Regions from separate parts of the Nonomuraea sp. NPDC050663 genome, predicted to be linked through region 2. Evidence: riboswitches for the same ligand, from Rfam matches in the RefSeq annotation. Region 2 holds a riboswitch; each other region holds the start of a gene.
The links. A riboswitch is a leader RNA that binds a small molecule or an ion and turns the genes downstream of it on or off. The one in region 2 is predicted to bind cobalamin.

Region 1: it holds a riboswitch for cobalamin, as region 2 does, so the genes downstream of both, ACIBH1_RS21365 (ribonucleoside-diphosphate reductase subunit alpha) here and ACIBH1_RS43090 (ABC transporter substrate-binding protein) in region 2, are expected to answer to the same signal.
Region 3: it holds a riboswitch for cobalamin, as region 2 does, so the genes downstream of both, ACIBH1_RS07150 (ABC transporter substrate-binding protein) here and ACIBH1_RS43090 (ABC transporter substrate-binding protein) in region 2, are expected to answer to the same signal.

The regions. Positions count from the first base shown of each region.
Region 1 covers NZ_JBITGL010000006.1:232,210-235,715, reverse strand. The annotation lists gene ACIBH1_RS21375 (hemerythrin domain-containing protein) at 1-458, opposite strand, end outside; gene ACIBH1_RS21370 (tripartite tricarboxylate transporter substrate-binding protein) at 590-1,534, shown strand; cobalamin riboswitch at 1,558-1,767, shown strand; gene ACIBH1_RS21365 (ribonucleoside-diphosphate reductase subunit alpha) at 1,846-3,506, shown strand, end outside.
Region 2 covers NZ_JBITGL010000022.1:143,297-146,802, forward strand. The annotation lists gene ACIBH1_RS43085 (FecCD family ABC transporter permease) at 1-782, opposite strand, end outside; gene ACIBH1_RS43090 (ABC transporter substrate-binding protein) at 779-1,774, opposite strand; cobalamin riboswitch at 1,905-2,104, opposite strand; gene ACIBH1_RS43095 (helix-turn-helix domain-containing protein) at 2,134-2,886, opposite strand; gene ACIBH1_RS43100 (ABC transporter substrate-binding protein) at 3,036-3,506, shown strand, end outside.
Region 3 covers NZ_JBITGL010000002.1:518,345-521,850, reverse strand. The annotation lists gene ACIBH1_RS07155 (FecCD family ABC transporter permease) at 1-862, opposite strand, end outside; gene ACIBH1_RS07150 (ABC transporter substrate-binding protein) at 921-1,889, opposite strand; cobalamin riboswitch at 1,960-2,080, opposite strand; gene ACIBH1_RS07145 (Gfo/Idh/MocA family protein) at 2,083-2,931, opposite strand; gene ACIBH1_RS07140 (hypothetical protein) at 2,989-3,506, shown strand, end outside.

The DNA.
Region 1 (3,506 bases), on a different contig from region 2:
ATCGCCTCGCTCTCCTCGTGCTCCAGGTGCCGGTGCAGGCGCTGGGCCAGCGTGCGCAGGCGTCCGAGGAGCGCGTCGCGCGCCTCCTCGTCGGCGTGCTCGCCCAGCCGGCCGAACCCGGCGTCGCAGCCCACCAGCAGCGGGTCGATCTCGGCGTGCTCGCTCTCCATGCCGTCGAGGGTGGCCAGCGCGAGCACGTCGCCCGCGGCCCGCTCGCGCAGTAACGGCCACAGGGCGCTGTCCTCGCCGGTGTGGTGCTTGTGCAGGATCAGGTGGAAGCGGTCCCACCGCCGGGCCAGGGCCCGCCAGGTGGCGCGCTCGGCGATCGGGACGCGGGCGACGGCCTCGCAGAAGGCGGTCAGGTCGCGGCGGAAGGCGTGGTGCACCAGGTACATGGCGCTCAGGTCGACCGGCCCCGCGGGCGCGGCGGCCTGGCCGGGGAGCATCAGTTGAGTCATGCCGTCAGGGTGCGGCACCCCACTTGGAAGTGACTCCAATCCTGATTTGTCGCCATCTCGGACCGATGTGTAACTCGCCGTGATCTGTGCATAACCTCTGGTAACAGATAGATCGTCGGGGGAGGGCGTCCATGCGGCGTCGGCAGTTCTTCGCGCTCGGGCTGGGGGTGGCCGCCAGCACCGCCGCCCTGGCCGCCTGCGGTTCCGGGCCGGGAACGGCGTCGCGGCTGGGTCCCGTCTCGGTCGTGGCCGCCGCCGCGCCGTGGACGCCGATGGCCCAGGCGTACGGCAGGGCGCTGGAGCAGCGGGGCTTCCCCCTCGCCGGACGCGACACCACCGGGCCGATCACCACGATCACCGTCACCGGCCTGCCCGCCCTGGCCGCCGCCGAGCTCAACCACGGCCGCCCGATCCTGGAGGTGGCCACCCCGCTGGCCCGCCTGGCCGGCGAGCCCGTCGTCGTCGTGGTCCCCGGGGGTTCGCGCTACACCCACTTCGACGCCTTCGCCGCGCAACTGGTCGCCGACCCCGCCCGCACCTTCCTGGCCGGAGGCCCCACGGGGGAGACCGACCACGTGCTGTTCGGGCTGATCGCCCGCGGTGTGGGCGCCGACTCGCGCCTGGTCGACTACTCCGGCTACGCCGCCAGCGCCGACTCCGTGCCGGCCCTGCTCAACGGCGCCGCGGCCGCCGCCGCGGGAACCCTCGACGCCTGGCGGCCGCACATCGCCCAGCGCCGCGTCCGGGTGCTCGCCGTCTCGACCGACGAGCGGGTCCCGGAGGTCGACGCGCCGACACTGAAGGAGTGCGGCGTCCGGGTCGACTTCGCCGAGTGGTGCGCCGCCTTCGGCCCGAAGGACATGGCCGACCCCGCCCGGCAGGCCGCGATGGCCGCCTGCGACGAGGCCGCCTACTCCGACCAGTGGCTCGACGCCTGCCGCAGCCGGGGCTGGACGCCGATGCCGCTCAGCGGCGAGGACTTCCGCGTCTGGCTGACCTCGGAGGTCGACCGTACCAGGGACGTGCTCATCGATCTCGGACTGCTCGACACGCCCGCCACAACATACCGGGGGTAGTTGCGGTCTGCGCCACTAGATGTAGGATCCTGCCCGTTGCTGGTTCGCCGCCCACACCAGGGTGGCGGAGCAAAAGGGAACCCCGTGCGAATCGGGGACTGCCCCGCAGCGGTGAGTGGGAACGACCGCCGTCATCGAGCACTGGGCGCATCACGCGCCTGGGAAGCGACGGCCAGTAGGAAGCATTGACGAGCCCACGAGTCCGAAGACCTGCCAGCGACGTGTCCATCCATGGGCCTCGAGGGCGGCTCCAGGGAGCTCCGTGCTCGCCTGCCTGCCCTCATACGGGGAAGAGCTCGCGAGGAGAGAGCGTGACACAGATCGTTTCCGCCGACCGCCGGCTGGCCATCGAGGAAGCCGCGGCACGGGTGATCGCCGACCCGGCCAACTCCAGGATCGCCGCCCGCCTGCTGGCCGAGGAGATCGCCGACGAGGCGGCCACGCACGGGGTGCGGTCGTTCTCCGAGTCGATCGCCGCCACCCACGCGGAAGGACTCGTCCAGGACTCCCTGGCCGCCTTCGTCGCGGCGCACGCCGGCGCGCTGGACGCCCTCGTCGACGACGACGCCGACGGGCGCTTCGAGTACTTCGGCCTGCGCACCGTCTACGACCGTTACCTGCTGCGCCACCCCGCCACCCGCGCGGTGCTGGAGCGCCCGCAGCACTTCTTCCTGCGGGTGGCCTGCGGCCTGTCCGACAGCGTCGAGGAGGCCGCCGAGCTCTACCGGCTCATGTCCGGCCTGGCCTACCTGCCGTCGTCGCCCACGCTGTTCAACTCCGGCGCCAGGCGTCCGCAGCTGTCGTCGTGCTTCCTGCTCGACTCGCCGCGCGACGAGCTCGAGGGCATCTACGACCGCTACGCCCAGGTCGCGCGGCTGTCGAAGTACGCCGGGGGCATCGGCATCGCCTGGACCCGGGTGCGCTCGCGCGGCTCGCTCATCCGCGGCACCAACGGCCACTCCAACGGCATCGTGCCCTGGCTGCGCACCCTCGACTCCAGCGTCGCCGCCGTCAACCAGGGCGGGCGCCGCAAGGGAGCCGCCTGCGTCTACCTCGAGTCCTGGCACGCCGACATCGAGGAGTTCCTGGAGCTGCGCGACAACACCGGCGAGGAGGCCCGCCGCACGCACAACCTCAACCTGGCCAACTGGATCCCCGACGAGTTCATGCGCAGGGTCGAGGCCGACGCCGACTGGTCGCTGTTCGACCCCAAGGCCGTCCCGCACCTGACCGACCTGTACGGCGACGCCTTCGACGAGGCCTACCGCCGGGCCGAGGCCGAGGGCCTGGCCACCAGGACCATCCCGGCCCGCACCCTCTACGGCCGCATGATGCGCACCCTGGCCCAGACCGGCAACGGCTGGATGACCTTCAAGGACGCCGCCAACCGCACCTCCAACCAGACCGCGCGGCCCGAGAACGTCATCCACCTGTCGAACCTGTGCACCGAGATCCTCGAGGTCACCAGCGACGCCGAGACCGCCGTCTGCAACCTCGGCTCGATCAACCTGGCCGCCCACGTGGCCGGCGGCGACGTCGACTTCGTGCGGCTGCGCGCGACCGTCCGCACCGCCGTACGGTTCCTCGACAAGACCATCGACCTGGGCTTCTACCCGACGCCCGAGGCCGAGCGCGCCAACCGGAAGTGGCGGCCGATCGGGCTGGGCGTGATGGGCCTGGCCGACGTCTTCTTCGCCCTGCGCCTGCCCTTCGACTCCCCGCAGGCCAGGGAGCTGTCCACGCGGATCGCCGAGGAGATCGCGCTGGCCGCCTACGACACCTCCGCCGACCTCGCGGTCGAGCGCGGGCGGCACCCCTCGTACGGCGACACGCGGGCCTTCCGGGGCGTGCTGCATCCCGACCACTACGGCGCGGCGACGAGCGTCGCGTGGGCCGCGCTGCGCTCCAAGATCGCCAAGACGGGTCTGCGCAACTCGCTGATGATCGCGATCGCGCCCACCGCGACGATCGC
Region 2 (3,506 bases):
GTGCCGATCATCATGGCGACCAGCACGAACAACGCCGCCCTGAATCGGTGCACGTCCAGCCCGAGGGATGAGGCCGCCTCCTCGCCGGCCAGCAGCAGGTTCAGCGGCCTCGACACCCCGAGCAGCACGACCGTGCCCGCCAAAACGGCCGCCGCCGGGATCCACACCATCGTCCAGGTCGTCCCGGCCAGGCCGCCGAGCATCCAGCGCAGGGCCGACTGGGTCTTGTGCGGGTCGTTGGAGGTGACCACCAGGAAGCTGGCCACCGCCGACAGCACCTCGGCCATCGCCACCCCGGCCAGCACCAGCCGCACCGTCGTCATCCGCCCGCCGGAGCGGGCCAGGAAGTAGACGGCCACCAGCGCGGCCAGCGCCCCGATGAACGCCGCGATCGGCAGCGAGAGCGCGCCGAAGGTGGTCAGGCTGAACACCACCACGGTGACCGCGCCGACGCTCGCTCCGGAGGAGACGCCCAGCAGCATCGGGTCGGCCAGGGGGTTGCGCACCAGCGCCTGCAGTGCCATGCCGCACACCGACAACCCCGCCCCGATCACCGCCGCCAGCAGCACCCGCGGGAGCCGTACATCCATGACGATGGTCTCGCGCACGGCGGCCCAGCTCGGTTCGGCCAGCGCCGGATGGATGCGATGGAGCAGGATCCCCCACACCTGGCCCGCCGGGAGGGTGACCGACCCGGCCGCGATCGCCGCCGTGGCCGCCACACCGAGCAGCGCGACCAGCACGACGATCACGACCGGGTACGGCAGGCCGGGTCGGCTCACTGGAACTTCTCGGCATGCACCTGCTTGGCCAGTGCCTCGACGGCGGCCGGAGCGCGCACTCCGAGCACCACCGACGACAGCGGCAGCACCGCGAAGCGCTTGTTCTTGATCGCGGGAACGTCCTTGAGAGCCGGGCTGGCCAGCAGGAACTTCTGCTTGTCGGCCACCGGCTGGCTGCCGTAGTCGTAGATGACGATCCAGTCGGGCGCCCGCTCGGCCACCTGCTCGAAGGAGACGTCGCCCCAGACCTTGTCGAGGTCGCCGAAGATGTTCTGCGCGCCGGCCAGCTTCATGATCTCGTTGCCGACGCCCCTGCCTCCGGCGGTGAAGGCGGTCTTGTCGCCGCTGTCGTAGACGAACAGCTTGACCGGCTGGGTGTCGCCCAGTTTGGCCTTCACCCCGTCGAGCGTCGCGTGGAGCTTGGTGAGGAGCGGCTCGGCACGGTCGGAGACGCCGAAGATCTTGGCGACGTTGCGGATCTCTGTGTCCATCAGGTCCATCGAGACCGCGCCCTCGGCGCACTCCTCGACGTTGAGGTAGGTGGTGATCCCGGCCTTCTGCAGGGCGTCGCGGCTGCGGCCCTCCTTCTCGTCGAAGGTGCTCTTGAAGCCGCCGTAGACGAAGTCGGGCTCCTCGGCCAGGAGCGCCTCGTAGGAGGGGTACTCCTTGGAGACGACCTTGAGCGAGTCGTAGGCGGCCTGGTAGTCCGGCAGCACCTTGTCGTCGAGATAGGCGGTGCCGATCATCGACTTCTCCAGGCCGAGCGCCAGCATCACCTCGGTGGCGTGCTGGTTCATCGAGATCGCCCGCTTGGGCGGCTGCTCGAAGGTGGTCTTCACGCCGCAGTTGTCGAGCGTGAGGGGAAAGCCCGCCGGAGCGGCGGCGGCCGGGGCGGCCGTGGGCGCTTGCTCAGCCGGAGCGCCGCCGCAGGCGGCCAGCACGCCGGAAACCAGGAGGGCGAGCAGGAAGGACGTCGGACGTCTGCCCGTCATGAAGGGTTCCTCTCGGGGAATCTGCACGACGGGGCGGATCGGAAAGAGGGAACGCCGAAGGTTCTCGCGGCGCGGCCGACGGCACGGCAGACACGAGAGCCCGCTCCTCTCCGGGGAAATCCGCCCCAGTTCATCGAGGAGGCGACCGCGTGAGTCTCCTGGCTCTCGGGTCGCTGCTCGTCCCCGCCTTCCCACCCCTGGGGGGCAGTGGCGTGGTGGGGATCCGCTCGCCGATCACAGTGGCGGGACCGCGCCGGATTCACACCGGCTTCCTCAGTCCGCGCTCGCCTTTGCCGACATCATCACACAACTCTGGCCCTGCACCTGAACGCGGGCCTCGCACACCTGTTTCGGGCCGGTCACCGCTGAGTTCGGTAGCGATCGAGGTACTCGGTGGGTGAGATGCCGAAGTGGCTCTTGAACACGCGCCGGAAGGCATTCGCGTTCGTGTAGCCGACCCGGTGCGCGACCGCGTCGGGGGCCGCGTTCGAGCGCAGCAGGATGGCGGCGGCCTCCATCCGGTTGCGGATCCGCCACTGCCGCAGCGTCATGCCGGTCTCGGCCTGGAACGTGCGTTCAACGGTGCGCACCGAGGTGTGGACCGACTCGGCTAGCTTGTCCACGCCACGGATGTCGCCGGGGTTGAAGCGCAGCGTCTCGGCGATGGTCCGGGCGGGTTCGCTGGCCGGCATCGGCAGCACGGCGGACAGGACCGGGCTCTCCTCGATCAGTGCGAGGATCTGCCGGGCCAGGTTCGGCGTCGGTTTGATGATCGTGTTCCATGACACCGTATACGCCAGCATGAGCGTCTGCAGGTCGCGGTCGACGGTCACCATGGTGGACTCGGTCAGCGTGGTGGCGGTGTCGGCGGCATCGAAGAACAGCGGCATGGTCACCGAGTTGGCCTGCACGGTGAACTCGTGCGGGACACCGACCGGCACCCACAGCGCGTGCCCGGCCGTCAGCGTGCGCGCCCTGCCTCCGACGATGAGGTCGGCATCGCCGCAGACCTGCCACAGCAGGACGTGCAACTCGTCCTCGTACTGCTCGGGGATGGTGACCGCGGGCATCCAGATGCGCCAAGGGGCGTCGCCGTAAGTGCGCTGGGACATGTCGCCGCCCTCAGTCCGGATATGTCGCATTCTGCGTGACGTCTGTCGGAATCGGTGCACCGCAAGAAGTTAGGTTCGCCTAACCTTACCCGGGCGGATGCCGCTTATGTGAACTCCAGACGGCACAGCCGGATGACCGAGAGGCCCCCATGATCAGCTACACGCTCCGTCGCACCACGCGATGGCGCCTGACCTCCTCCATCGCGCTGGCGGCGACCCTCACGCTCACCGGTTGTGCCTCGACCGGCGGGGGTACGGCGAAGCCCGCCGAGCCGGCCATCAGCCCGACGGCGACCAGCCAGCCGGTGGGACTGCTCCCGGCAGCCGAGGGAACCACGACCTACCCGGTGACTCTGACGACCTGGGCGGGAGAGACCACCCTCCAGCAGCGCCCCGAGCGGATCGCCGTCGTCGGCCTGAATCCCAACACGGACGCCCTCCAGGCGCTCGGCGTGACCCCGGTCTACACCCTCACCGACGAGCCTGCCGCCCCCTGGCGGGACCAGGCATGGCTGCGGAAGGTCGAGAAGGTCGACACCGCCACCCGGAGGGATCCGATCAACTTCGAGGGCATAGCGGCGGCGAAGCCCGATCTGATCGTCGCCGTCGGAGCCCTTGAG
Region 3 (3,506 bases), on a different contig from region 2:
AGGCGGCGCCGACGATGAGCGACATCGGGAGCACGACGCGGTAGCTGCCCCCGAACACGCGGCGCACCGCGTGCGGGATGACGATGCCGACGAAGCCGATCAGCCCGCTCACCGCGACCGCGGCGGCGGTGGCCAGCGAGGCGGCCAGCAGCACCACCAGCCGCACCCGCGAGGCGCGCACGCCGAGGCTGACGGCCTCCTCCTCGCCCACCGACAGCACGTCGAGCATGCGGCCGTGCAGCAGCATCACGACCGCCGAGACCAGGGCGTACGGCAGGACGAGGGCCAGCTGGTCCCAGCCGCCGCCGAGATCGCCCATGATCCACGCGTAGATGCGCTGCAGCTCCTCGACCTTCAGCTGCTGGACGAAGGTCTGGATGGCGGTCAGGAACGAGGTGACCGCGACTCCGGCCAGCACCAGGGTGGCGGTGCCGCCGGACCGCCCGGCGGTGTTGCCGAGCGCGTAGGCGAGCATGACGCCGCCGATGGCGCCGGCGAAGGCCGCCACCGGGATCGACAGGGGCGCGCCGGGGAAGGCGACGATGACGAGGGTGACGGTCAGCCCGGCCCCGGCCGCCGCGCCCAGCAGGTAGGGGTCGGCGAGCGGGTTGCGGAAGACGCCCTGGTAGCCGGCTCCCGCGATCGCCAGCAGGCCGCCGACGGCGGCGGCGATGAGCACCCTGGGCAGCCGCAGCTCCCACAGCAGGCCCTGCTCGACCGGGGCCAGGCCGGAGTCGACGTCGACGAAGGGCAGCCAGTCCAGGCATTGCAGGACCACCTGCCAGGGGGAGATGTCCGCCGCGCCTCCGAGCAGCCCGGCGATCATCGAGGCGGCCAGGACCACGACGGCCCCGGCCGCCATCAGCGGCCGGACCCGGCTCACCGCGGCTCCCGCTGGCGGGGCCGGTCGGCCGCGAGCATCAGGCGGCCTTCCCCACCGCGTCGGCGATGTTCTTGGCCAGGTCGACGATGCGCGGGCCCCAGCGGGAGGCGATGTCGTCGTCGAGCTGGATCACCTGGTCGTTCTTGATCGCCGACAGCTTCGACCAGCCGGGCCGCTTGGCCAGGGTCTCCTTGCTCTGCTGGCAGCACTTGACGTCGGCCAGGAAGATCAGCTGCGGGTCGGCCTGGGCGACGAACTCGGCCGACAGCTTGGGGTAGCCGCCCGCGGCGTCGGGCGCCTTGTCGGCGATGTTCTCCAGGCCGAACAGGGAGTAGATCTGGCCGATGAAGGTGGTCGACGTCGCGGCGTAGGGGGTCTGGTCGAGCTCGTGGTAGTAGGTGAGCTTCTTGTCCTTCTGCGCGGCCTGGGCGAGCTCGGTGAGCTGGCTCTTCATGGTGTTGACGAGCTCCTCCGCCTGGTCGCCGTTGCCGGTGGCGGCGCCGAGGTCGAGGATCTCGTCGTAGGCCTCCTCCAGTTTCATGGCGGCCGGCTCCAGCAGCACGGGCACGTTGAGCTTGCCCAGCTCGGCGACGATCTTGTCGGTGTCGTTGGCGACGACGACGAGGTCGGGCTTGTGCGCGACGATCGCCTCGACGTTCGGCTTGTAGCCCGACAGCGCGGTCTTGGGTGCCTCGGCGGGGAAGTTCGACTGGTCGTCGGCGGCGACGACCTGGGCGCCCGCGCCGATGGCGAAGAGGGTCTCGGTCGCGGTGGGCGACAGCGAGACGATCCGCTCGGGCTTCTTGGCGATGGAGACCGAGCCGTTGCCCGCCTCGACCGTCACGGGGAAGGCGGCGGCCGGGGCCTCGCTGGAGGGGGCGGGGGCCGGGGCGGAAGTGGCGGCGGAGGCCGACGGGCTGGGCGCGCTCGCGCTGTTCTGGCCGCAACCGGCCAGAGCGAGGGCACCCAGCATCAGGCCCGCGAAGACCTTTCCTACGGGTCTCACGAGTAGTCCTTTCACTGCTGGAACCGAGAGACCCGCGTTGAAGCGACGGATCACCCTTTTCCACGAGGGTTGATGACGTCAGCGCGGAGGCAGGCGACCTGGCTATGACAGTTGCGGGACAGCGCCGGATTCGCACCGGACTTCGCTGCAGCTCTGCGCGTCAGACAAACGCTATCAATTCTCCGAAGTGGTCTTACGTCAAGAGCTGCCTCTCGGCGTCGGCGAGGATGCGCTGCAGGTGCAGACCGCGCCGGGCGTCGAGCTCGTGGCCGCCGCCCTGCCGCACGGTCTGGGCGAACTCCTCGGCGACGACGTCGAGCGGGTCGTCGTCGGAGTGCCCGAGGGTGACCAGTCCTTCGCGGCCGACGATGACGAATCGTTGCGTCTCCGCCTTGGACGCCTGGCACAACGACACCTCGGAGACCGCGCCGGACTCGTGCTCCAGCAGCAGGCCCACCCAGCGCAGCGGGTCGCCGTGAGCGCGCACCGAGGTGATCGTGCCGAGCGCGGCGTCCATGAGGTCGACCACGTGCGGCGCCACGTCGAGGATCGCGCCGCGCTCCAGCCGCCACGGGGTGGCGAAGTCGCCGCCGAGCAGGGCGCCGGAGACGCTGATCGCCTGGCCGCCGAGCGGCTCGATGGACCGGCAGGCGGCCAGGAACTCCCTGGTCGCCCGCGCGTAGCGCATGGTGAGGATCATCTGCGAGGCGACGCCCGTCTCGGCGATCACCCCGGCCAGCCGCTCGGCGTTCTCCAGCGAGTCGGCCAGCGGCTTCTCCAGCAGCAGGGCCTTGCCCGCCCTGGCCGCCCGCTCCGCCAGCTCCGCCTGCACGCCGGGCGGCACGCAGAACGCGACCGCCTCGCAGACCTCGAACAGCTCCTCGATCCGCTCGTAGACCGGCACGCCCAGCCGCGCGGCCACCTCGGGCCTGCGCGCCCACACGCCCGCCAGGCGGGTGTGCGGACCGGCCTTCAACATCGGCGCGTGCGCGAGCTCAGCCCACGGACCCGCCCCCACCAAACCCACAGATACTGGCTCCACGAGTTTTGAGTATGGCGTACTCATGTCCGCGGCCCCCGACCGAGTGACCTTGATGCCATGACGAGTCTCGACACCACGTCCAGGTCGGGCGCCGACACCTTCGCCCGCTACGCCATGGTCGCCTCGGCGTTCCTGATGCCGCTGCTGTTCGTGCTGCTCCTGGTCACCGCCCCGCCCGGGGTGACCGAGGAGGGGCAGCCGTACGTCCAGAACTTCTACGACAACCTCGGCTCCTACCCCATGCAGTCGTGGATCAGCGCCCTGGCGATGGTCCTGACCGTTCCCGCGCTCTTCGGGGTCGCCCGCGTGGCGCGCGCGGGCAGGCCGGCGCTCGGGCTGGTCGGCATGATCATGGCCTTCTCCCTGGCGCTCCCGCTGTCGGGCAACACCGACGACACCCTCTACGCGGCCAGCAAGGCGGGGCTGGACGTGACGACCGCGACCCGGCTCTACAACGCCGAGATGAACGACCTGCCCACCTCGCCCCTGGGCCTGGTGTGGTTCGCCGGGCTGCTCGGCCTGGTGATCCTCGGTGTGGCCGTACTGCTCGGCAGGACGGGTCCCGCCTGGGCGGC